DNA from 2 places in the Microbacterium binotii genome. Region 2 is predicted to be linked to the other one. Evidence: predicted binding sites of a transcription regulator. Region 2 holds the regulator's gene; the other holds the start of a gene.
The links. Region 2 encodes LexA, which represses DNA repair genes until DNA is damaged. Its sites were predicted from a motif close to TCGAACANNTGTTCGA; they were not measured.
Positions count from the first base shown of each region.

Region 1: LXM64_RS01145 (Rv2578c family radical SAM protein) is a predicted target of LexA. The motif match lies at 6,119-6,134, and genes of this name have one in related genera.

Region 1 is NZ_CP090347.1:221,513-233,397, reverse strand. Features, by position in the region: gene LXM64_RS01190 (ABC transporter ATP-binding protein) at 1-181, shown strand, start outside; gene LXM64_RS01185 (energy-coupling factor transporter transmembrane component T) at 178-993, shown strand; gene LXM64_RS01180 (siderophore-interacting protein) at 1,017-1,871, shown strand; gene LXM64_RS01175 (hypothetical protein) at 1,868-2,047, shown strand; gene LXM64_RS01170 (ECF transporter S component) at 2,069-2,311, shown strand; gene LXM64_RS01165 (hypothetical protein) at 2,293-2,430, shown strand; gene LXM64_RS01160 (acyl-CoA dehydrogenase family protein) at 2,535-3,698, opposite strand; gene LXM64_RS01155 (hypothetical protein) at 3,860-5,032, opposite strand; gene LXM64_RS01150 (M15 family metallopeptidase) at 5,069-6,034, opposite strand; gene LXM64_RS01145 (Rv2578c family radical SAM protein) at 6,143-7,210, shown strand; gene LXM64_RS01140 (DEAD/DEAH box helicase) at 7,269-9,404, opposite strand; gene LXM64_RS01135 (aldose 1-epimerase family protein) at 9,639-10,547, shown strand; partial or broken gene LXM64_RS01130 (DUF998 domain-containing protein) at 10,835-11,482, shown strand; gene LXM64_RS01125 (efflux RND transporter permease subunit) at 11,628-11,885, opposite strand, start outside.
Region 2 is NZ_CP090347.1:2,161,542-2,173,426, reverse strand. Features, by position in the region: gene LXM64_RS10860 (choice-of-anchor G family protein) at 1-103, shown strand, start outside; gene miaB (tRNA (N6-isopentenyl adenosine(37)-C2)-methylthiotransferase MiaB) at 181-1,725, shown strand; gene miaA (tRNA (adenosine(37)-N6)-dimethylallyltransferase MiaA) at 1,725-2,636, shown strand; gene dapF (diaminopimelate epimerase) at 2,690-3,547, shown strand; gene LXM64_RS10840 (MFS transporter) at 3,544-4,758, opposite strand; gene LXM64_RS10835 (class I SAM-dependent methyltransferase) at 4,838-5,479, opposite strand; gene hflX (GTPase HflX) at 5,555-7,069, shown strand; gene LXM64_RS10825 (prolyl oligopeptidase family serine peptidase) at 7,077-9,215, opposite strand; gene lexA (transcriptional repressor LexA) at 9,265-9,936, opposite strand; gene LXM64_RS10815 (LysM peptidoglycan-binding domain-containing protein) at 10,186-10,539, shown strand; gene LXM64_RS10810 (histidinol-phosphate transaminase) at 10,559-11,653, shown strand; gene hisB (imidazoleglycerol-phosphate dehydratase HisB) at 11,650-11,885, shown strand, end outside.

The sequences.
Region 1 (11,885 bases), 1.4 Mb from region 2:
TCACGTCGTCGTCGTGCACGAGGGGCGCGTCGCCGCATCCGGCCGCACGTCCGACGTGTTCGCCGACGCGGCGCTCATCGAGCGAGCCGGGTTGCGTCCGCCGCCGCTGCGGCGCGCGCTCGCGCAGCTGGAGGGCCATCCCGCCCTCGACGGAGTCGTGCGCTTGGCGGATCTGCCATGACGGCGACGATCGACCCGTTCGCGGCTCCCGCAGCGGCATCCGGGGCCCGTTTCCTCTACGCGCTCAATCCCCTCGCCAAGTTCGCGGCGATCATCCCGCCGAGCCTCGCGCTGGTCTTCGTGCGCGATACGACCACTCCGCTCGTGTTCCTCGCCCTCGCCTACGCGCTGCTGCTCGTGGGCGCGCGGGCAACGCGCCAGGTGATGCTCACACTGTTCCTGGCGCTGCCGGCCGCCGTTCTCGTGCTCGGATGCGGCTTCGCCGTGTGGACGGATGCCGCCCAGGTCGACACGACGCCGCTCGTGCTGCAGATCGGCGAGTGGCGGCTGTTCTCCGGCGCACTCGCGATCGGCTTCGCGACGGCGCTGCGCCTGATCGCGATCCTCGCGCTCGCCCTGGCGGCGGGCTTCACGACCTCGGGAGCCGATCTCGCCCGATCGCTCGTGCAGCAGCTGCGCGTGCCGTACCGCATCGGCTACACGGCTCTCGCCGCATTCCGATTCGTCCCGCGGTTCGCGCACGAACTCGAGGTGATCCGGCAGGCGCACCGGGTGCGCGGATCGCACGGCGGGCGGGGGCCCTTCGCCGCGATCGCCCGCTGGGGCGGGTACATCGTCCCCCTTCTCGCGGGTGCCATCCGGCACGCCGAGCGCGTCGCCCTCGCGATGGACGCGCGCGCGTTCGGCGCCTTCCCCGACCGCACCGAGCGTCATCCGGTGCCCTTCCGCATCCGCGACGTCGTCTTCGTCCTCGCGTTCTGGGCCGTCTCTGCGGCGGTCCTCATCATCGTGCGCCCGTGGGCCGGCGCCTGACCCCTTCGACAGAAAGGCTCCGCATGGCTCGGTTCTCCCGCCTCGTGAAACCCGCCTCCCCCGACCTCCTGCATCTGCGGGTGCTCCGCACCGCACGCCTCAGCGAACACTGGATGCGGGTGACGCTCGGCGAGGGCGAGATCGACCGGTTCGTCCCGCTCGGCTACGACCAGTGGTTCCGCATCTTCCTCCCCGTCGGCGGCGACGAGGGTTTGGATCGGATCCCCGCGAAGGCGAACAAGCTGCTCGGGTACCTGAAGTACCTGCGCATCCCGGACGGGCTGCGTCCCGTCATGCGCAACTACACCGTGCGCGCGTATCGGGCAGCGACCGCGGACGCCGGCGCGGAGATCGACGTCGACTTCGTGCTGCACGGCACAGGACCCGACGCGGGCCCCGCGTCGCGGTGGGCCGCATCCGCACGCCCTGGTGACAGCGTCGTGATCATCGACGAGGGGCTCGGGTTCGACCCGGGACGCGGCGTCGATCGGGTGATCCTCGCCGCGGACGAGACGGGACTGCCCGCGGTGTCCGGAGTGTGCGCGTCGCTGCCGGTGAACGCGACGGGCGTCGCCCTGATCGAGGTGCCGTCCGAGGCCGACGCGCTCGCGTTCGACGCCCCCGCGGGCGTCGAGGTGCGGTGGCTCGTCCGCGACGCGCAGACCCGTCCCGGCGCCCTCGCCCTCGCCGCCCTCGAGGAGATCCCTCTGCAGGCGGAGGGCACACACGCGTTCATCGTCGGCGAGCAGTCGCTGCCGACGTCCGCCCGCCGCGCGCTCGTGGCCCGGGGCCTCGACAAGGCCTCGATCAGCTTCATCGGGTACTGGCGGCTGGGGGCGGCTCGCTCCGCGTCGCAGTCCGCGAAGGTCGACGCGTGAGCGCCCCGTCCGCCGAGGCGCCGCGAACGGCTCGCGGCCGCATCCCGACCCTGGTGCTGCTGACCTGCGCCGCCATCGGTGTCGCCGGCGGCGTGGTGCTGTGGGGTGTGACCGCTCTGTCGACGCTGCTCTTCGCGGTCGTCCCGTTCGCGTCGGTGGCGCTGGCGGGGATGTGACTGCTTCCGGCGACCATCGCGTTGCGGCTGCTGCAGCGCCCCGGTGTGGGCCTTCTCGTGGGCCTCATCTCGGGGGTCGTCGTGCTGCCCTACATCGGCACCAACCTGTGGTGGGCGTTCTTCGCCGAGCTGCCGTTCCTGCTGGTGCTGTACCGCTCATGGAGCACCTGGCTGCACGTCGCCGGCGCTCTCATCATCGGCGTGTCTATCCGCTGTTCGCAGCCGAGTACTTCGACCTGTGGACCATGCCGCTGCCCGCGATGATCGGCTTCTTCGCGCTCACGATCGCGAGCTGCCTGGCGGGCACCGCGATCGGCGTCGTGATCGCCGATGCCCTCCGGCGCGCGGGCGTCGCACGCCTCGCCCGCCGCCGGCCCCGCTGACCACGGAGATCGGCCCAACCCGCCTCGTTCGCCTGTCACAGATCGACGCGAGCGCGTCGATCTGTGACAGGCGAACACCGGGTGGCGCGGGGACGCCGCCGGGGCTACTTCCGGCCGGTCACCTGACGCGCGACGATCTCGCGCATGATCTCGTTCGTGCCGCCGTAGATGCGGTGCACGCGGGCGTCGACGAACGCGCGGGCGACCGGGTACTCGAGGATGTAGCCGTAACCGCCGTGCAGCTGGACGGCGGCGTCGAGCACCTCCCACTCGCGCTCCGTCGTCCAGAACTTGACCTTGGCTGCCTCCTCCGGCGTGAGCTTGCCCTCGCCGTAGAGGGCGATGGCGCGGTCGACGTAGGCCCACAGCACGTCGACCGTGGTCGCCATGTCGGCCAGACGGAAGCGCGTGTTCTGGAAGTCGGCGATCGCGTGGCCGAACGCCTCCCGGCTGCTCGTGTATTCGAGCGTCCAGCGCAGGCCCGCCTCGGCAGCAGCGGCCGCGGCCACGCCGATCGACAGTCGCTCGAGCGGGAGGTTGCGCATGAGCTGCACGAAGCCGTGACCGGGTTCGCCCCCGATGAGGTTCTCGTCGGGGATGAAGACGTCGGTGAACGACAGCTCCGCGGTGTCGTGCCCGGCGAAGCCCATCTTGTGCAGCTTCTTGCCGTGGTCGAAGCCCTCCATGCCGTTCTCGACGAGCACGAGGCTGAACGCGTCGGGGCGGTTGCCCTCGCCCGTCTTGACGAAGGTGACGACGAGGTCCGCCGTCGCGCCGGAGGAGATGAACGTCTTGGCGCCGTTGAGGATCCACCCGCCGTCCACCTTCTTCGCCACGGTCGAGATACCGCGCAGATCGCTGCCCGCACCGGGCTCGGTCATGGCGAGCGCGCCGATCACCTCACCGGTGGCCATGCCGGGCAGCCACTTCTGCTTCTGCTCCGGCGTGCCGAAGTGAGCGAGGTACGGCACGGCGAGGTCGTCCTGGATGCCGAAGGCACCGGCCAGCGACCCGAGCCCGGCTCTGATGACCTCCTCGTTGACCACGGCACGGAAGCGGTAGTCCTGCAGCATTCCCGCGCCGCCGAACTCCTCGGGAACCGACAGCCCGATGATCCCGGCGTCGCCGGCGGCCCTCATGGTCTCGCGGTCGATCTCACCGGCCGCATCCCACGCTTCGCGCCGGGCGTTCGTGCCGTAGCGCTTGATGAACTCGACCACGATCTCCCGGAAGGCCTCGTGATCCTCGTCGTAGATGTCGCGTTCCACGGACGTCTCCTCCATCTCGGGGCGCCTGCGTCGACACGCTGCGGCGCCATCGCCTGACGCGATCCTAAACCGGCGGATGCGGCCGGAGCACACCACGCTGTGGAATCGCATCCCACGCAACCCGAAACCGAGTGTCGCGATTGTGGAGGCCCTCCAGCGGGTCAGCGACCCTCGGTGCGCGCCGGATCCGTACCGTCCGGGGCGACGTCGTAGAAGACCGAGCGGTAGTCGCCGTCGAACCAGAAACGCGCGCGCACCGGCCCCGCGTGCTGCCCGAACGTCGGCGAATCGATGTCGCTGTCGGCCGCCCGCTCCAGCCGCAGTGCGACGCCGCTCAGACTGTCGATGCCCTCTGCGTCGGCGGCCGTCTGCATCGCGGTCCACAGCCCGGGCCAGGACACCTCGTCGAGCGAGAACTGCTCGGCGGCGGAATCCGGCTGCGACGGCGCCGGACCGTCGCGGGTCACCTCACCGCGGCGGTACTCCCAGCGATCGGTGTCGGTGGAGCCGGGCGTCACGGGGGCATCGATGAGGATGACGTCCTCATCCACGGAGATACTGACCACCCGATCGTGCCCGATCTTGGCGGTGAGGGCCGCGACCGCGTCGGCGGTGACCTCCGGCCGGCGGAGATCCGCGGTGACCCGCCCCTCCCCGAGCGCGGTGATGGTCTGCGCGACCGCTGTCGGGTAGGGCAAGGCCACCGATGCACCGGCGACGAGGAACGCGACGGCGAACAGGACGAACCGCGCTCCTCTTCCCTTCGGGCCGACGCCGATCAGCGGTCCGCGCCGCCGCCCCTTGAGCGTGACCGTCCCGGGCTCGGGCAGGCGGGGCTCGCCGAGTTCGGCCTGCGGGGGGATGCGGATTCCCGCGTACGGCGCTTGGGTGACGTCATCGTCGGCGATCGCCACGTCTGCACCGTCCGCGCTCAGCAGTGCGACCGCGCGCAGGCTCCCCGGCTGAACCCCGGGGATGTCGATGAGCCGCACGATCTGGCGGACGCGCGCGCGATACGCGGGACCCTCCAGCGGCTGGATGCTGAGGTCGAGATCGCACACCGGCTGGTCGTTGATCAATGTGCCGGTCTGGGTCACCGCGTCGATGCGTGCGAGGGCCATCCTGCCCTCGGATCGCGCCGTGTCGAGGTCTGCGGTCGACGCGGCCGGCATTCCTCGCGTGGCCCTTGCGATCAGTATCAGGATGCCGCTGAAGACCGCCAGGGCCATCCCGAGAGGAAAGGTGATCTCGCCGGCCCCGGGTGGGCCGATCTCCGAGACCACGAGAGCGCCGAGGGCCATCCCCGCCCCCACGAAGAACAGAAGGCGGATCATGTCTCCATGCTAGGTCTCCGGATGCGGTGAGCCGCGTCAGCTGGTGTAGGAGGGGGCTGCGGGCAGGCCGAAGAACTCCTCGAGGGTGTGCCAGCCGCCCTCGTGGTAGGCGCGCGCCAGCTCGGGTCCGATGTAGCGCAGATGCCAGGGCTCCGCCTCGTACCCGGTCACGGGCGTGTACCCCTGCTCGTACCGCACGATGAAACCGAACTGCCAGGCGTTCGCGGCCACCCACTGCCCTTCGGGCGAGGCACCGAAGTCGTCGAGCGTGCCGCATCCGCTGCCGCAGGGCATGAGGTCCATCCCGAGCCCGAGCTGATGCTCGCTGAAACCGGGTTTCGCGCTGGAGACCTCCGCCTCGGCCTGCCCGCCGCGCGCGACGTTCTCCTGATACGTCGTCACCTGGGTGTCGTAGGAGCGGTAGCCGCTGAGCTGCCCGAGCGAACCGACACCGGCCGTCTCGACGGCCTCCGCCATCTGCTGCAGCGCTGCGGCGGCGTCCTGGCGGAGCACCCCGGCGTTGAACGTCTTCAGACCCTGCACCTGCACGATGCCCTGCGGCTCGTAATCGAGCGGGTTCAGGGGCCGCTGTTTGTTGACGACGACCCAGCGGCGGGAAGGGTCCGACAGCGAGATACAGGGCGCGGTTCCGGAAACGACGGCCTCACGAAAGGACATCCCCCCACCGGCGGCAACGATCACGGCCTCGTCGTCGCCGGCCGCGACCGCCGCGGCGACGGCCGGGTCGTCGCAGATGGATGCGGCAGCAGGTGCCCGGGTGAAGACCGGCGCGGGAATGCTCTGCGCGACCGGCGGCCCCGCCTGCGCGCCGGGAGCGGCCACCGGCGCGCCCCCGAGGAGAGCGCTGACCCAGAGGGCCGCCACGACGACGCCGGCCACCGCCGCGCACGCGACCGCGACGCGACGGCGGCGGAGGCGCCCGGACGCGACGCGCGCAGCGCGGCGCGACGTCAGCGTCTCGGGTGACGCGGTGGAGATCACGCTCTATTGTGCCTCCCGCCTGCACAGCCGGCGAGTCGGATCAGACTCCCGTGCGAATCTTTTTCACGAAGAGTTGACATCCACTCGAATCTTTGTTCCACTTTCGTCATGCGGTGGAACGGTCAGAAGGTCGGCGAGGAGGATGCGTCGGCGCTGCCCGGGATGGAGCGGCTTGAGGGGCTCGTGCGCTCGGTGACGACGCCGGAGTTCGCCGGCATGACCTTCCACGAGGTCGCGGCACGCTCTGCGCTGAATCACGTTCCCGGCTCGTCGGCGATGCCCTTCGACTGGACCATCAACCCGTACCGCGGGTGCAGCCATGCCTGCACGTACTGCTTCGCCCGCGGCACGCACACGTACCTCGACCTCGATGCGGGTCGGGACTTCGACACCCAGGTCGTGGTGAAGGTCAACATCGCCGAGGTGCTCGAGCGAGAGCTCGCCCGCAGCTCGTGGGGTCGTGAGCACGTCGCCCTCGGCACCAACACCGACCCGTACCAGCGTGCAGAGGGGCGCTACCGACTCATGCCCGGCATCATCGACGCGCTGGCCGCATCCGGAACCCCCTTCTCCCTGCTGACGAAGGGGACGCTGCTGCGCCGCGACCTGCCGGTGCTGCAGCGGGCGCACGAGCAGGTCCCGGTGTCCATCGCGATGTCGATCGCCCTCTTCGACGACGATCTGCAGCGTTCGGTCGAACCGGGCACGCCGACGGCACAAGCCCGCCTCGATACCGTGCGCGCGGCGACGGATGCGGGCTTTCGCGTCACGGTCTTCCTCATGCCCGTGATGCCGCACCTGACCGACTCGATCGCGGCACTCGACGACGCACTGCGGCGGATCAGAGCGGCGGGGGCGATCCGCGTCGTCTACGGCGCTCTGCACCTGCGCCCCGGCGTGAAGCCCTGGTTCATGGCGTGGTTGCGACGTGAGCATCCGGAGCTCGTCTCGAGCTACCTGGGCCTGTATCCGGGCGCGTCGGTGAGCGCCCCGAAGGCGTACCGCCAGTGGCTCGCGCGGCGCGTGCGACCGCTGCTGCGGGTGCACGGGCTCGACGGCCGCGACGAGGAGGAGCCGGTGCGTGCGCGTCCTGTCGCCCCGGGCGCGCGTGCGGCGCCGGCCGCCGCATCCGTGCGCACCACCGGTCCGGCGCCGCAGCCGGCGCGGCTGTTCTGAGCCCCAGACGCGGCAACGCCCCCTCGCACGGGGCGAGGGGGCGTTGCGCGACTCGGCGTCAGGCGGAGGCGACGTCGGCGAGCTGGCGCCCGGCGACCTCCTCGACGACGTCATCGCCGGGGCGCACCTCTTCGAACGGCGCGTCGATCTCGGCGCGCGAGAGCAGCTCCGTCATGCGACGGCGGCGCTGACGCGGCACCAGGGTGACGACGGTACCGCTGCGGCCGGCGCGGCCGGTGCGGCCCGAGCGGTGCAGGTACGTCTTGTACTCATCAGGAGCGTCGGCCTGGATGACCAGGTCGATGTCGTCGACGTGGATGCCGCGCGCCGCCACGTCGGTGGCGACCAGCACGTTGACCTTGCCGTCGGTCAGGCGCTGCAGGTTGCGCGTGCGCTTGGCCTGGTTGAGGTCTCCGTGCAGGGCGACGGCGGAGATGCCGGCATCCTCGAAGTTCTCGACGAGCATCTCGGCGAACGCGCGGGTGCGCGAGAAGACGAGCGTCTTGCCGTCGCGGTCCACGAGGGATGCGAGCAGCTCGGCCTTGTCGCGGTGGTCGACGACGAAGACGCGGTGGTCGATCGTTCCGGTCTCCTGCGTCTCACCCGCGACCTCGTAGACGGCAGGGTCGACGAGGAACTCGTCGACGAGGGCCGCGACCTCGCGGTCGAGCGTGGCGGAGAACAGCAGCTTCTGGCTGCCCTCGCCCGTCAGACGCAGGATGCGCTGCACGGGCTCGGCGAATCCGAGCTCCGCCATGTGGTCGGCCTCGTCCAGCACCGAGACCTGCACCTCGGACAGATCGAGCTTGCCCTGGTTGATGAGGTCCTCGATGCGACCGGGGGTACCGATGATGATGTCGATGCCCTTCTTGAGCGCACCGACCTGGCGCGCCTGGGGCACGCCGCCGTAGATCTGCGTGGTGAACAGGCCGACGCTGCGGGCGATCGGCTGCACGGTGCGGTCGATCTGCAGGGCGAGCTCACGCGTGGGCGCGAGGATGAGCGCCTTGGGTCGGCGGCCGAACTCGCGACGGGTGCCCGCCTGCGCGCGCAGGATGCGCTCGACCAGCGGCGCGCCGAAGGCGATGGTCTTGCCGGAGCCGGTACGGCCACGGGCGAGCACGTCGCGCCCCTCGAGGATCGGGGGGATCGTCGCGGACTGGATCGGGAACGGGCTGGGGGCGCCGAGCTCGGCGAGCACCTTCACGATGTTCTGACCGAGACCGAGCTCACCGAAGCCCTGCCCCTCGATGGTCTCGGCCTGGACGGCTTCGGCCTCGAGACGCTCGTGCACGACGTCGACGTGCTGGTCGTGCGCCTTGGCGGCCGTCGCATTCCAGTCCGAACGGCTGCCGCCCTCGCGGCGCGCGGGGCGGTCGTCGAAGGAGCGACGCGGACGGTCATCGAACGAACGACGGGGACGGTCGTCGAACGAACGCGCCGGACGGTCACCGTCACGACGGGCCGGACGGTCATCGAACGAACGCGCGGGGCGCTCGCCCTCACGGCGAGCCGGACGGTCATCGAACGAACGACGGGGACGGTCGTCGAACGAACGCGCCGGACGGTCGTCGAAGGAACGACGCGGACGGTCGTCGAACGAACGCGCGGGGCGCTCGCCCTCACGGCGAGCCGGACGGTCATCGAACGAACGACGGGGGCGGTCGTCGAACGAACGCGCCGGACGGTCACCGTCACGGCGAGCCGGACGGTCATCGAAGGAGCGCGCCGGACGGTCATCGAACGAACGACGCGGACGGTCATCGAACGAACGCGCGGGGCGCTCGCCGTCACGACGAGCCGGGCGGTCATCGAAGGAACGACGCGGACGGTCGTCGAAGGAGCGCGCCGGGCGGTCATCGAACGAACGACGGGGACGATCGTCGAACGAACGCGCGGGGCGCTCGCCGTCACGACGGGCGGGGCGGTCGTCGAACGACCGGGCGGGGCGACCCTCGCGGATGCCGCGGGCCTCGTCGCGACCGGCGCGTTCAGCGGCGGTCCACCGGCGCTTGGGGGCCGACTCAGCGGCATCCTCACGGTAGCCGCGGTGGTTGGGGCTCTTGGAGCCGGTCGAGCCGGCCGAGGACTCGCCCGGACGACGCTTGCGGTCCTGGAACGAGGTCTTCGTGCCGTAGCGGGGCTCGAAGTTCTTGGCCGGACGTCCGCCGGCGGGCTTCTTGTTCTTGGGCATGGGTGATTCTTCCTGGGTTCTCTTCGCACGAGAACAGCACCCGCTCAGAACGCGGGCATACCCGGACTACCGTCGGCCGGGGCCATTTTCGATGATGGTCATGTGCGCCGAGCGGCGCTCACCATCGGCCCCATGGACTCACAAACCCATCCGCGCACCACGCGGTGTCCAGAGCCGACATTCCAGAGTAACCCACACGGCTGGGAAAGTGCCTCACGTGACTACGCTGGGAGGATGAGCGCCGATCCGACCGGAGTCCGTCACCGCCTGTCGTCGTCGAACGGATCGGCCGAGATCACCGAGGTCGGGGCCTCCCTGCGGGCGTTGCGGATCGATGGGGTCGACCTCGTTCCGCACTATCCCGACACCGCACCGACGCCCGCCGCATCCGGGGTCGTCCTCGTGCCCTGGCCCAACAGGGTGCGCGACGGGCGCTGGTCGCAGCGCGGCACCGACTACCAGCTCGCGCTCACCGAGCCCAAGCTCGGCAACGCCTCGCACGGGCTCCTGCGCTTCGCCCCGTACCGGGTCGTAGGCGCCGAGACCGACGCCGTGACGCTCGAGGCCGATGTCTTCCCCCAGACCGGCTACCCCTTCCATCTCGCCACCCGCGTCACCTACGCCCTGACCGACGACGGCCTGGACGTCCTGCACCAGATCACGAATGTCGGAGCGGATGCGGCACCTGTCGCGCTCGGCACGCATCCGTACCTCTGCATCGCAGACGTGCCCACCGCAGAGCTGCGCCTCGAGGTGGACGCGGCGACGTGGTTCCGCCTCGACGAGCGCAACCTGCCGATCGCGGAGGAGCCCGTGGACGCGGCGCGCGACCTGCGCACCCCGCGCCGGGTCGGAGACCTCACGCTCGACACCGCCTACTCGACGCTCCGCCGTGGTGCGGACGGCCGCGTTCGCGGCGTGCTCCACGCCCCGGACGGCCGCCGCCTCGAGCTCTGGGCCGGCGCCGGGTTCGAGTACCTGCAGGTCTTCACGACCGACCGCTACCCGGGCCAGGAGGTCGCTGTCGCGATCGAGCCGATGACCGCCCCGGCCGACGCTCTGAACTCGGGCCGCGATCTGCGTTGGCTCGAGCCCGGTGAGACGTGGGAACTCGAGTGGGGCATCTCCCTCACACGCCCCTGAAACGCCTGACTGAGCCCCGCGAGTGAGCATTCGTTCGTCGAGTGAGCACACGATCGGATGCTCGCTCGACGAACGGATGCTCGGTCGGCACAGACGAACGCTCCGTTCCGCGTCCGCCGGTAACACGCATCGGGGTTGTCGGTAACCTCCGACGGATATCGTTGACCCCAGCGGTTTCGGCCGCTGCGGCGACGCCGACCGGCTGAGCTGCTCGCCAGCCGGTGCGTGCAAGGGGCTCCACGTTTCCACCGGCTGGATCGGTGTCCGTCTGGGTGGAGGGTACCCGCATGCTGCGTACCGTATTCGCGTCGTTTCCTGCTTCGAGCCTCAGCGGGGCAGACCCCACGCCACCGCGCGTGCGGCTGCACCGGGCGGTGGCCGGGCTCCTGCGGGCGGACGCACTGCCTCTCGCCGTGCTGGCGCTGACGATCCTGCTCACCGGGCTCGGGATCTCCATCGCGACGACGACGAATCCGCAGTGGTGGCGGCTGCATTTCAGCGAGCTCGGCACGTACGGCGACGCGTCGGCGATGTTCTTCAACGGCACGCTCATCCTCGGCGGCTCCACCGTGCTGCTGTTCGCACGCGCCGCCGCGCGTCAGCTCCGTCCGCTGGAGGGGACGCGTGTGCGCCGCGGCACGGCGACGACCGCCCGCATCCTCTTCTCCGTCGTCGGCGCCAACCTCGCCCTGGTGGGATGCGTGCCGCTGACGACCAACGGATTCGTCCACGATCGGGTCGCCGCCGCGATGGTCCTCGGCTTCGCGGGACTCCTCCTGACGAGCCCGTTCATGATGCACCGTTTCCCGAAGCGACTGGTGCTCACGACGGGATTCGTGTTCGTCGGCCTGTTCGCCGGAGCCTGGGTCTTCGTCGCGGGCACGATCAACCTCGCCCTGTTCGAGGTCATCGCCTTCAGCGCGATGTTCGGCTGGTCGGGCGTGTTCCTCAGTGCTCTGGCCGCGTGCGCCTCACCCGCGGCTCAGGCCGAGCCGGCGGTGCCCGCGTCGGCGTCGACGGAGCCGACGCTCGTCACCCGCGCCACGGTGTCCGATGACGAATCGTCGGTCGCCCTCGAGGTCACGACCCTCGCAGCGCCCGCCGGGTCGTCGGAGCATCGGGTTCCCCGGCGGTCCCGGGCGAGCCGGATGCCGATTCGTCGCCGGCGCGCCGCGAACGCCGGCGCTCTTTCGCACCCTCGACGAGGTTGTAGAGCGTCGGCAGCACGAGCAGTGTCAGCACCGTCGACGAGACCAATCCGCCGATGACCACGATGGCCAACGGCTGCGAGATGAAGCCGCCGTGGCCCGTGATCCCCAACGCCATCGGCGTGAGCGC
Region 2 (11,885 bases):
CGTCTCGGCCCTGCGCCTCGGACTCGCGCCGTTCGCCACACCGGCGAGCATCGCGACCGTCACTCTGGGCACGGCATCGGCGGGACCGGTGGCCGCTCCCTGAGCGCGGGGATGCGGGAGACGGCGCCACGTGTCCCGCATCCCTCCGGGCGGGAGCGCGAACGTAGAATGGCTCCCATCATGACGATCCCCTCGAGCGCTCCGACCCTCATCGCCGCCTCACCCGCCGCGCTCGACGCCGACGGACGTGCGCGGACCTATGAGGTGCGCACCTTCGGCTGCCAGATGAACGTGCACGACTCCGAGCGTCTCTCGGGGTCGCTGGAGTCGGCGGGCTACGTCCCCGTCGAGCCCGGTGCCGAGGCCGACGTGGTCGTGATCAACACGTGCGCCGTGCGCGACAACGCCGCCGGCAAGCTCTACGGCACCCTCGGGCACCTGAAGTCCCGCAAGAGCACACATGCGGGGATGCAGATCGCCGTCGGGGGCTGCCTGGCGCAGATGGACAAGCAGACGGTCGTCGACAAGGCGCCGTGGGTCGACGTCGTCTTCGGAACCCACAACATGGGCTCGCTGCCGAAGCTCCTCGAGCGGGCGCGGCACAACGAGGAGGCCGAGCTCGAGATCCTCGAGTCCCTCGACATCTTCCCGTCGACGCTGCCCACCAAACGCGACAGCGTGTACAGCGGGTGGGTCTCCATCTCGGTGGGGTGCAACAACACCTGCACGTTCTGCATCGTTCCGAGCCTGCGCGGCAAGGAGAAGGATCGCCGACCGGGCGACATCCTGAGCGAGATCCGGCTGCTCGTCGACGACGGCGCGATCGAGGTCACGCTGCTCGGCCAGAACGTGAACTCCTACGGCGTGGAGTTCGGGGATCGTCAGGCATTCGGCAAGCTCCTGCGCGCCGCAGGCGAGATCGAGGGCCTCGAGCGGATCCGCTTCACGAGCCCTCACCCCGCCGCCTTCACGGACGACGTGATCGACGCAATGGCCGAGACGCCCGCTGTGATGCCGCAGCTGCACATGCCGCTGCAATCCGGCAGCGACCGCATCCTCAAGGCCATGCGCCGTTCCTACCGTTCGGAGCGCTTCCTCGGCATCCTCGACCGGGTGCGCGCGCGGATCCCGCACGCCGCGATCTCCACCGACATCATCGTCGGGTTCCCGGGCGAGACGGAAGAGGACTTCCAGGACACCCTGCGAGTCGTCGAACAGGCGCGGTTCGCGAGCGCCTTCACCTTCCAGTACTCGATCCGCGAGGGCACCCCCGCTGCCACGATGGCGGACCAGGTGCCGAAAGAGGTCGTGCAGGAGCGGTACGAGCGCCTCGTCGCCCTTCAGGAGCGCATCAGCCTCGAAGAGAACGAGAAGCAGGTGGGTCGCCGCCTTGACGTGCTCGTCTCAGCCGGCGAGGGCAAGAAGGATGCGGCCACGCGCCGTCTCACCGGACGTGCCGAGGACAACAGACTCGTGCACTTCGAGGTCCCCGACGCCTCGCCCGTGCCTCGCCCGGGTGACGTCGTCTCCGTCGTGGTGACGCACGCGGCTCCGTTCCACCTCCTGGCGGATTCGCCCGACGGCGCTCCGCTCGTGATCCGTCGCACCCGTTCCGGCGACGCGTGGGATCGCGCGGAGGCCGATTCCTGCGGTGTGCCCTCTCCCTCGGGTTCCGGCCCGAAGGCGGTCTCTCTGGGTCTGCCGTCGCTTCGTCGGGAGCAGTGATGTCCGCGCCCCGGCTGTGGATCGTGGCCGGGGCCACCGGCACGGGGAAGACCGGGATCTCGCTCGCGCTGGCCGAGGAGCTTCGCGCACGGGGGCGGGCGGCCGAGATCGTCAACGCGGACGCCATGCAGCTGTACCGGGGAATGGACATCGGCACGGCGAAGCTCCCCGTCGCCGAGCGGCGCGGGATCCCGCATCACCTCTTCGACGTCCTCGAGGTGACCGAGGAAGCCGCTGTGGCGGACTACCAGACGCGGGCGCGGCAGGCGATCGACGCGATCAACGCCCGGGGCGCCGACGCGATCCTCGTCGGCGGTTCGGGACTGTACGTCTCCGCGGTCGCGTACGACTTCCGCTTTCCTCCGCGGGACGAGGCGCTGCGCCGGGCGTTGGAGACGGAGTTGGACGAGCTCGGCCCCGGAGCGCTGCACGAGCGCCTGCGCAGCGTCGATCCGGTCACCGCGGAGCGCGTCGATCCGCACAACGGTCGGCGGATCGTCCGGGCTCTTGAAATCCTGGCCCAGGGTGCCGCGACCCACGGTGCCGCGCTGCCCGAAGACCCGCGCCTCTGGCACCCGCGGACCCACCTGCTGATCGCTCACGAGGAGCGTGACGTGCTCGTGCCGAGGCTGGACGCGCGCGTCGAGCAGATGTGGCGGGACGGCCTGCTCGACGAGGTCGCGACCCTGCGCGAGAGGGGACTCGACACCGGGGTCACGGCGAGGCGAGCCATCGGGTATGCGCAGGCCATCGGGGAGCTCGACGGCCGGCTGAACCGTGACGAGGCGATCGCCCAGACCCAGGCGCTGACCCGCCGATACGCCCGGCGCCAGGTCTCCTGGTTCCGCCGCTACACCGCCGCCCGCCGCATCACCGCGGGGACGGCGGTCGCGGACATCGTCGAGGCGTGACGGCCCTTCGCCCGGCGGACAGCTCCGCCCCGCTCCGCCCGTAGACTGGCGGAATGTCGCGCACGCTCCCGTTCACCAAGGGCCACGGAACCGGGAACGACTTCGTGATCCTGTCGGATCCGGACGGCGAACTGGATCTCAGCGATGACCAGATCGCGGTGCTCTGCGATCGCCGGTTCGGCATCGGCGCGGACGGACTTCTGCGTGTCGTGCGGTCGGTGCGGATCCCCGAGGGCGCGGCCGCTGCCGCAGCCGGCGCCGAGTGGTTCATGGACTACCGCAACGCCGACGGATCGAAGGCCGAGATGTGCGGCAACGGCACGCGGGTGTTCGCGCGCTTCCTCGAGGATCAGGATCTGGCGTCGCTGGACGCGCCGTTGCGCATCGGCACCCGAGCCGGGGTCAAGACGCTCACGCGCAGTGAGCGCGGCTTCGAAGTGGATCTGGGGGAGTGGGTCGTCGACGAGAACGACGTTCTCGTGCGGGCCCGCGGTCTGGACGTCGCGCGCCCGGGCCAGCCGGTCGATGTGGGAAATCCCCACGTCGTCGTGGCGCTGTCCTCCGAGGCCGAGCTGGAAGCGCTCGACCTGACGGCGCAGCCCCTGCTCGACCCTCAGCCGCCCGCCGGTGCGAACATCGAGTTCGTCGTTCCGAGCGATCCCCTCGTCGTGGGGGGCGTCGGCGGCATCCGGATGCGGGTCTTCGAGCGGGGCGTCGGGGAGACCCTCAGCTGCGGCACCGGTGTGGCCGCCGCGGCTCTCGCGGTGCGCCACTGGGCAGGACCCGCGGCGCCCGATGCGTGGGTCGTGGATGTGCCCGGCGGGACGCTGGGCGTCCGGATGCACGACGGGCACGTGCTGCTGTCGGGCCCCGCGTCGCTGGTCTTCCACGGCGAGGTGACGCTCGCCTAACGGGATGCGGTGCGCTCTCCGCCCTTGGCGGCGGCAGCGCCCACCACGCCCATCGCGAGCAGGACGAGCGTCGCGGTGAGCACGGGCAGGAACCCCGCGGCAGCGCCCAGGTTCTGCGCGAGCAGTCCGGACAGGGCGGAGCCCGCCGCGATGCCGAGAACGATGCCGCTCGTGGTGAGGGTCAACAGGATCCCGGCCCGCCCCTCGTCGGCGGCGTCGCCCACGACCCGGAAGATCGTCAACAACAGCGGTCCTTGGAACGCGCCGGCGACGAGTCCGGCGCCGATGATCCACACGACGTCGTCGGCGACGAGCATGAGCGACGCCCCCAGAGCCATCCCGCAGGCGGCAACGCTCCATCGTGTCCAGGTGCCGATCCGCTCCGGGATCAGCACCATCGACAGCGTCGTGATCGCCGAGCCCACCGCCATGACGGCGTAGAGGAGCGCGCCCGCATCCGGGATCCCGATGCGCCCCGCGAAGGCGGTGAGACCCGTCTGGCTCGCGCCGAAGAACGTGCCCATCGCCAGCATTCCGACCAGCGCGGTGACCAGCAGAGTCCGGCGCCCCGCGGGGGCTGCTGTCCGCGGCGGCGCCTGTCGCCGCCGCGGCACGCTGCGGTGCGTGCGGTGCACGGCGAACTGTGTCGCGAAGGCGACCACGAGCGCACCGGCGAGGAGCGTCGCCGCCTGCGGTGACACGAACGCGGCGGTGAGGCCCACGATGGCGGGTCCGAAGATGTAGGAGATCTCGTCGATGACGCCCTCGAAGGCGAAGGCGGTCGGCAGATCATCCGGAGCGAGCGAGAGCCACCGGGTGCGGGAGAACGCGCCGACCTGCGGAAGGCTCAGCCCGATCCCGGCGGCGAGAGCGACGGCCCCGGGGTCGGAGACGTGCCCCGCGCCCCACGTCAGGACGAGGAGCAGTGCGACGTGCACGACGACGCCCACGAGGAGGACCGGACGTTGCCCGATGCGGTCGGCGATCGCCCCGGAGGCGGGAGCGCCCACGGCCTCGCCGATCGCGGCTGCTGCCGCGGCGAAGCCGCCCACCGCGATCGACCCCGTGGCAGAGGTCACGAGCGTCAGGACGGCGAGCGGGACCATCGACAGGGGAAGACGTCCGAGGCTCGTCGCGACGAGGTAGTCCCACCCGGCGATGCGCGGCAGCGCACGGTACGAGCGGATGCCGACGGAGGAGGAAGAGGGCATGGGAAAGCTCCGATCGGCGCATCCCCCGCCCGAACTGCGCCCTCAGCCCATCAGTCGTTGTGAGGTGAGCGTATCACCGTCAGGGCAGCGGAATGGGAGCGGTGGCTTCGGCTCCGTGGCGACGGATCTTGAGCACCCGGAAGCCGCGGGCGGTCGCGGTGCGGTGCACGCTGAAGCCCGCGGGGAAGGATGCGGCGAGCCAGCGCTGCAGCGAATCGGCGCCGAGGTTGCGGGCGACGACGAGCCAGGCGTCGGAGCGCTCGTCAAGTCGGGGGATCCATCGCTCGAGCATTCCGTGCAGTTCGTTCTTGCCGACGCGGATCGGCGGATTCGAACGGATCGTGCGGAAGGCGACGTCCTCGGGAACATCATCCGGCGTCACGGCGTTGATGTTGGTGAGGCCGAGGTTCTCCGCGTTGCGGCGGACGAGATCGAGGGCGCGCTGGTTGACGTCGACGGCCCACACCGTGGCGTGTGGCGACGAGAGCGCGAGCGAGATCGAGATCGGGCCCCAGCCGCATCCGAGGTCGAGGAAGTGGCCGCCGGCCGGAGGCGGCGGTGTGTTGCTCAGCAGCACGGCGGTGCCCGCATCCAGTCGATCCGGGCTGAACACTCCGCCGGCCGTCGTCACGTCGATGTCGCGACCGGCCACGCTGACACGAATGGTGCGGAGGTTCTCGGGACTGGCGGGTGACGCGGTGAAGTAGTGGTCACTCCCCATACACGAAGCGTAGCGGTAAGTCTCCGAAGGCGGGAGGCTAGAGTGAGCGGGCGCGAGACGCCCCGAAAGGAAACGATGACAGAAACACCCCCGTCCACCGACGAGCAGCGGCTCGACGACGTCGACCGGGTGCTCTCGCGAGCGGATACTCGCGCACGGATGCGCGGCCCTCTGGCCGGAGCGCAGGCGCTGCAGGACGCGACGACCGTCGCCGACGGCTTCGGCGACGGTGAGCAGTTCGACCGCGAAGAGCGTCAGGCGCTGCGTCGCGTCGGTGGCCTGTCGACCGAGCTCGAAGACGTCACCGAGGTCGAGTACCGCCAGTTGCGGCTCGAGAACGTCGTCCTCGTGGGCGTTCACCCGCAGGGTGCCACCGAGGACGCCGAGAACTCGCTGCGCGAGCTCGCTGCCCTCGCCGAGACGGCGGGCGCCGTCGTGCTCGACGGCGTGCTGCAGCGCCGACCGCATCCCGACCCCGCGACGTACATCGGCCGTGGCAAGGCGGAGGAGCTGCGAGACATCGTCGCCGCCGTCGGCGCCGACACCGTCATCGCCGACACCGAGCTCGCCGCGAGCCAGCGGCGTGCGCTCGAGGACGTCGTCAAGGTCAAGGTGATCGATCGCACGACCGTGATCCTCGACATCTTCAGCCAGCACGCGAAGAGCCGCGAAGGCAAGGCGCAGGTGGAGCTCGCCCAGCTCGAGTACCTCCTGCCGCGCCTCCGCGGTTGGGGCGAGTCGATGAGCCGTCAGGCCGGTGGCCAGGTCGGCGCCGGCGGCGCAGGTATGGGCTCGCGCGGACCCGGTGAGACGAAGATCGAGCTCGACCGCCGCCGCATCCGCACCCGGATGGCGCAGCTGCGTCGTCAGATCCGCGACTTCGCCCCGGCCCGTGATGCCAAGCGCGCCGAGCGCAAGCGCAACACGATCCCCGCCGTGGCGATCGCCGGGTATACGAACGCGGGGAAGTCGAGTCTTCTGAACCGGCTCACACGCGCGGGCGTCCTCGTGGAGAACGCGCTGTTCGCGACGCTGGATGCCACCGTTCGACGCTCGGTGACCGAGGACGGGCGCATCTACACACTGACCGACACGGTCGGATTCGTGCGCAACCTCCCGCACCAGCTGGTCGAAGCGTTCCGCTCGACGCTCGAAGAGGTCGGTGACGCCGACGTCATCGTGCACGTCGTCGACGGCTCGCACCCCGATCCCGCCGCTCAGCTGGCCACCGTCCACGATGTGATCGGTGACGTGGGAGCGCGTGACACGCGGGAGATCGTCGTGTTCAACAAGGCCGACCTCATCGACGACGATGCGCGGCTCCTGCTGCGAGGGCTCGTGCCCTCGGCGGTGTTCGTCTCGTCCCGCACGGGCGAAGGCATCGACGAGCTCCGCCAGGTCATCGAGGATGCGCTTCCGCTGCCGGAGGTCGAGCTGCGGGTTCTGCTGCCGTACGATCGCGGCGACCTGGTCTCGGCCGTGCACGAGCACGGGATGATCTACGAGGAGTCGCACGAGGCGGAGGGCACGGCCCTCCACGCCCGCGTCGGCGCGGCGCTCGCCGGCAGGCTCGAAGCCTTCCTCGCCTGAGGACGCCTCATTCTCCGTCGAGGGCGGGGAGGAGCACGAACAGGTCCGGATCGTTCGTCGTCGCGGTGAATCCCGCCGCCCGCAGGGTCTCGGCCCACTCGCGCGTGCGCGGGCGGGCGACGAGGGGCCGCAGGGGCTCGCGCGCGACGACGACGCGGAGGTCGCGCTCCCCGTGCGTCACATCGCTCTCGGGGTCGACGAACACCTCTCGTCCGTCCGGGCCGCCGGCGATGTGCAACGCGCCGATCGACAGCGGAAGCTCGGGCGCGTCCGTGGTGAAGCCGAGCACCTCTCCGAGGAAGGCCAGCTCCGAGGTGAGCGCGTCGATCGTGGTCTCCCGGCGCCGGAACCCGTGCCCTTCGCCTTCGAACAGGACGTACGCGTGCGGCACGCCGTGCTCACGCAGAGCGTCGCGGATGGCCTCGGCCTGCGCCGGCGGCACGACCCGGTCCTCGGAGCCCTGCAGGATCAGCAACGGCACGCGGAATCGCTCGGGGTGCGTGAGCGGTGAGCGTTCGACGTACACCTCCTCCGTCTCCGGCAGCGGACCGATCAGACCGTCGAGATAGCGCGACTCGAAGTCGTGCGTGTCCGCCACGAGCGCGCGGGCGTCGCCGACGCCGTAGCGCGAGACCCCCGCAGCGAAGACATCGCCGCGCGTCAGCGCCGAGAGCACCGTCCAGCCGCCGGCTGACCCTCCTTCGATCGCCAGTCGGTCAGGGTCCGCGAGACCGGCCGCGGCGACATGCCGCGCGGCCGCGATCACGTCGTCGACGTCGGCGACGCCCCACTGGCCGCGCAGCCGCTCACGGTAGGCGCGCCCGTAGCCGGTCGAGCCGGAGTAGTTGACGTCGAGGACCCCGATGCCGCGGCTCGTGAAGTACGCGATCTTGCGCGATGCGGCCGGGCCCACATGGGCGGTCGGTCCGCCGTGCACCCACACGAGGCAGGGGGCGAGCTCGTCGACGGGGCCGTGGAGCTCCGGATGCGTCGGCGGGTAGAAGTAGGCGTGCACGGGGCCGTGGGGTCCGTCGGCGGTCAACGCACGGGGTGCGGGCAACCACGGCTCGAGCGCGGAGAGATCGTCGCCGGACAGACGTTCCGGTGCCGCTGTGCCGTCCGCATCCACGAGCCAGAGTCCGAGCGGGGCGGATGCGGACGCCGTCGTGATCAGCAGGCGCGTACCGCGCGCATCCTCGAGGAAGGTCTGGGAGGCGCCGTCGATGCCCACGGAGCGGGTCGTGCCGTCGGCGGGATCGATCACCACGACAGAGTCCTCGCCGTTCGTGCGCACCGCGACGACCCGTCCGTCCTCGAGCGGGGCGAACCACCGCATCCCGAGCGTCCACAGCGCGCCGCCCGTGTCGGCGTCGTCATGGGTGAGGGTGCTGCGCTCGCCGGTGTCCGGTCGCACGCGCTGCACCTGCCACCGGCCGGACGCGTCGTCGAGGTAGAGCAGTTCGTCGGAGCCGGTCCACACCGGCTGGAGCGCCGAGGCCGCGCCGTCCGTGACGGTGACGACATCCTCGACCACGCCGTCGCGCAGACGCCCCACGTGCAGGCGCGTGCGGTCCCAGGGCAGGTCGGGGTGATTCCACCCGATCCATGCGAGATGCCGACCATCCGGAGACAGCGCGGGCTGGGCGACGAAGTCGTCACCGTGTGCGATGACCCGCGCATCGGCGCCATCGAGCGAGATCTCGACGATGGCCCGCTCCCCGGTGGATGCCGCGGTGCGCTCGCGCACCGCGAGCAGGCGGCCGGACGCCCACACCAGGCCTCCGAACGCCGTGCCGTCCGCCTCGGGCGTGAGCGGAGTCGGAGCGCTGCCCGGGTCGAGGACGTAGACGCGCTGGTCGCCGGCCTCCACGAAGAACAGTCGCCCGTCCTCGGCCGCGCACCACGCGCCGCCGCCGTACTCGTGCACCCGGGATCGCACGTTCCACGGAGCGGGAAGGACATCCGCGATCCGACCGTCGGGCTGTCGGCGGCGCACCGCCATGCGGCCGCCCTCCTCTGGCGCCGACTGCGCCCACCAGATCTCCTCGCCGACGAACCGCGCACCGTCGAAGCGCGTGGAGGAACTCGCGACGTCGGCGGCGGAGATGGGCGAGGGCCAGGAACCGTAGGAGCTGGTGTCGGTCATGCCCCCACGCTACGCGGCGGCCCCGGGGTCTCCCGAAGAGAGCGGCGAGTCAGACCGCGCGCATGAGCGCGACGACCTTGCCGAGCACGACGGCATCGTCGCCGAGGATCGGCTCGAAGGCCGTGTTGCGCGGCAGGAGCCATACGTGCCCGTCGCGGCGCCGGAACGTCTTCACGGTCGCCTCACCGTCGAGCATCGCGGCGACGACGTCGCCGTTCTCGGCCGTCGGCTGGGAACGCACCACGACCCAGTCGCCGTCGCAGATCGCCGCGTCGATCATCGAGTCTCCCGACACCTTCAGCATGAACAGGTCTCCCTTGCCCACGAGCTGGCGGGGCAGCGGGAAGATCTCTTCGACGTGCTGGTCTGCCGTGATCGGCACACCCGCAGCGATCCGCCCCACGAGCGGAACCAGCGCGGCATCGCCCACGGGGGGTGCGGCGTCGGCCGGGTTCTCGGCGGCGGTGCCCGGCAGATCGATCAGGACCTCCATGGCACGCGTCTTGCCGGGGTCGCGTCGGAGATAACCGGAGAGCTCGAGCTGGTTCAGCTGGTGCGTGACGCTCGAGAGCGACTTCAGTCCCACCGCGTCCCCGATCTCGCGCATGCTCGGCGGGTAGCCGTGGCGGGCGATCGAGTGCTGGATGACCTCGAGGATCGCGAGCTGCTTGTCGCTGAGGCTCTTGCGCCGGCGGGTCTGCGGCTTCTGGTTGGTGGCCATGCGGCGCTCCCGTCGGGTCTGTTCCGTTCGAATGTCGGAGGTCGATGATTCGGTGTCTTCAGCCAAACCGTAGCGGGAATCGGCGGCGATCCAGTCCTTGCGCAGGGCGTGTCGTCTTCGAAACTCGACCGGTTTCGCGATCGCTTGACAGTACCGTAAATCGAAGATAGCTTCGGAAGAGAAGTTCGTACCCGGCTCTCCCGGCCGGAGGGTCGGGTACGAATCTCTTCCCGTCCTGAAGGAGTCGTCATGAGCACGATCGAGTTCGCCGCCCCCGTCGCCACCCGCCTGCGTCTGACCGCGCGCGGTCGTCGGGTGCTCGCCTGGCTCGTCGCTCTGCCCGTCGTCGCGGCGCTGGCCGTCGGCGTGATCAGCGGCGGGTCCGCGCTCGCCTCGCGCGAGCCCGGCGCAGCCGCCGGCTCGTTCGAGATGGTGACGGTGATGGCGGGGGAGTCGCTGTGGTCGATCGCGGAGGAGGTCGCTCCCCAAGACGACCCGCGCGACGTCGTCGACGCGATCATGCGGCTCAACACCCTGCCGGGCGCGCAGGTGAGCGCCGGGCAACGTCTGGCCATCCCGGCGGAGTACGCCTCGGGCGAGTGAGGTCCTGCGCGGTTCTACGATGGAGCGCGTGACGATCAGCCTCGATGATTTGCCGATCCGCGACGATCTGCGCGGACTCAAGCCCTACGGCGCGCCCCAAGCGCCGCTTCCGGTGGCGTTGAACGTCAACGAGAACACGCATCCCGTCCCGGCCGATGTCGCGTCCGACATCCTCGCGTCGATCGGTGCCGCCCTCGAACAGGTCAACCGCTACCCGGACCGCGAGTTCAGCCGTTTGCGCGCTGCTTTCGCCGGCTACCTCGGCGGCGGACTGGTCGCGGAGCAGATCTGGGCGGCCAACGGGTCCAACGAGGTCCTCCAGCACGTCCTGCAGGCGTTCGCGGGTCCTGGGCGCACCGCGTTCGGCTTCGCGCCCACGTACTCGATGTACCCGCTGCTCACCCGGGCGACGGGGGCGGAGTGGGTCGCCGGCACTCGCGCCGAGGACTACAGCCTGAGCGCTGTGTCCGCCGCGGAACAGGTGCGTCGGGCGGACCCGGACGTGATCTTCCTCTGCGCCCCGAACAATCCGACCGGAACGCCGATGACCCTCGACGTCATCGAGGCGGTGTACGAGGCCAGCCGCGGCATCGTCATCGTCGACGAGGCCTATCAGGAGTTCGCCCCGCGGGACACCCCGTCGGCGATCTCGCTTCTGCCAGGGCGCGAGCGGCTGGTCGTCTCCCGCACCATGAGCAAGGCGTTCGCGTTCGCGGGTGCGCGCGTCGGGTACCTGGCTGCTGATCCCGCGGTCGTGGACGCTCTTCGTCTGGTGCGGCTTCCGTACCACCTCAGCGCCCTGACGCAGGCGGCAGCGGAGGCCGCGCTGCGCCACGCCGACACGATGCTCGGCATGGTCGACGAGATCGTCGCGCAGCGTGATCGCATCAGCGGCGAGCTGACCGCGATGGGTTACCTCGCGCACGAGTCATGGACCAACTTCGTCCTGTTCGGCGGCGTCGCCGACCCTGCGGCCGTGTGGCGCGCGCTGTACGAACGTGGCGTCCTCATCCGCGACGTCGGCATCCCCGGTCACCTGCGCGTGACGGCGGGGACCGAGGCTGAGACGACGGCGTTCCTGGCGGCCATGGCGTCGATAGACTCGCAGGCATGACCGCGCAGCCCGCATCGCACCGCACCGCCGAGCTCAGCCGGGCCACGAGCGAGTCGCAGATCGAGCTCTCGCTCGACCTCGACGGCACCGGCAAGAGCTCGATCTCGACGAGCGTGCCGTTCTTCGACCACTTGTTGACGGCGTTCGCGAAGCACTCCCTCACCGATCTGACGGTGCGGGCCACCGGTGACACCCACATCGACGCACATCACACCGTGGAAGACGTGTCGAT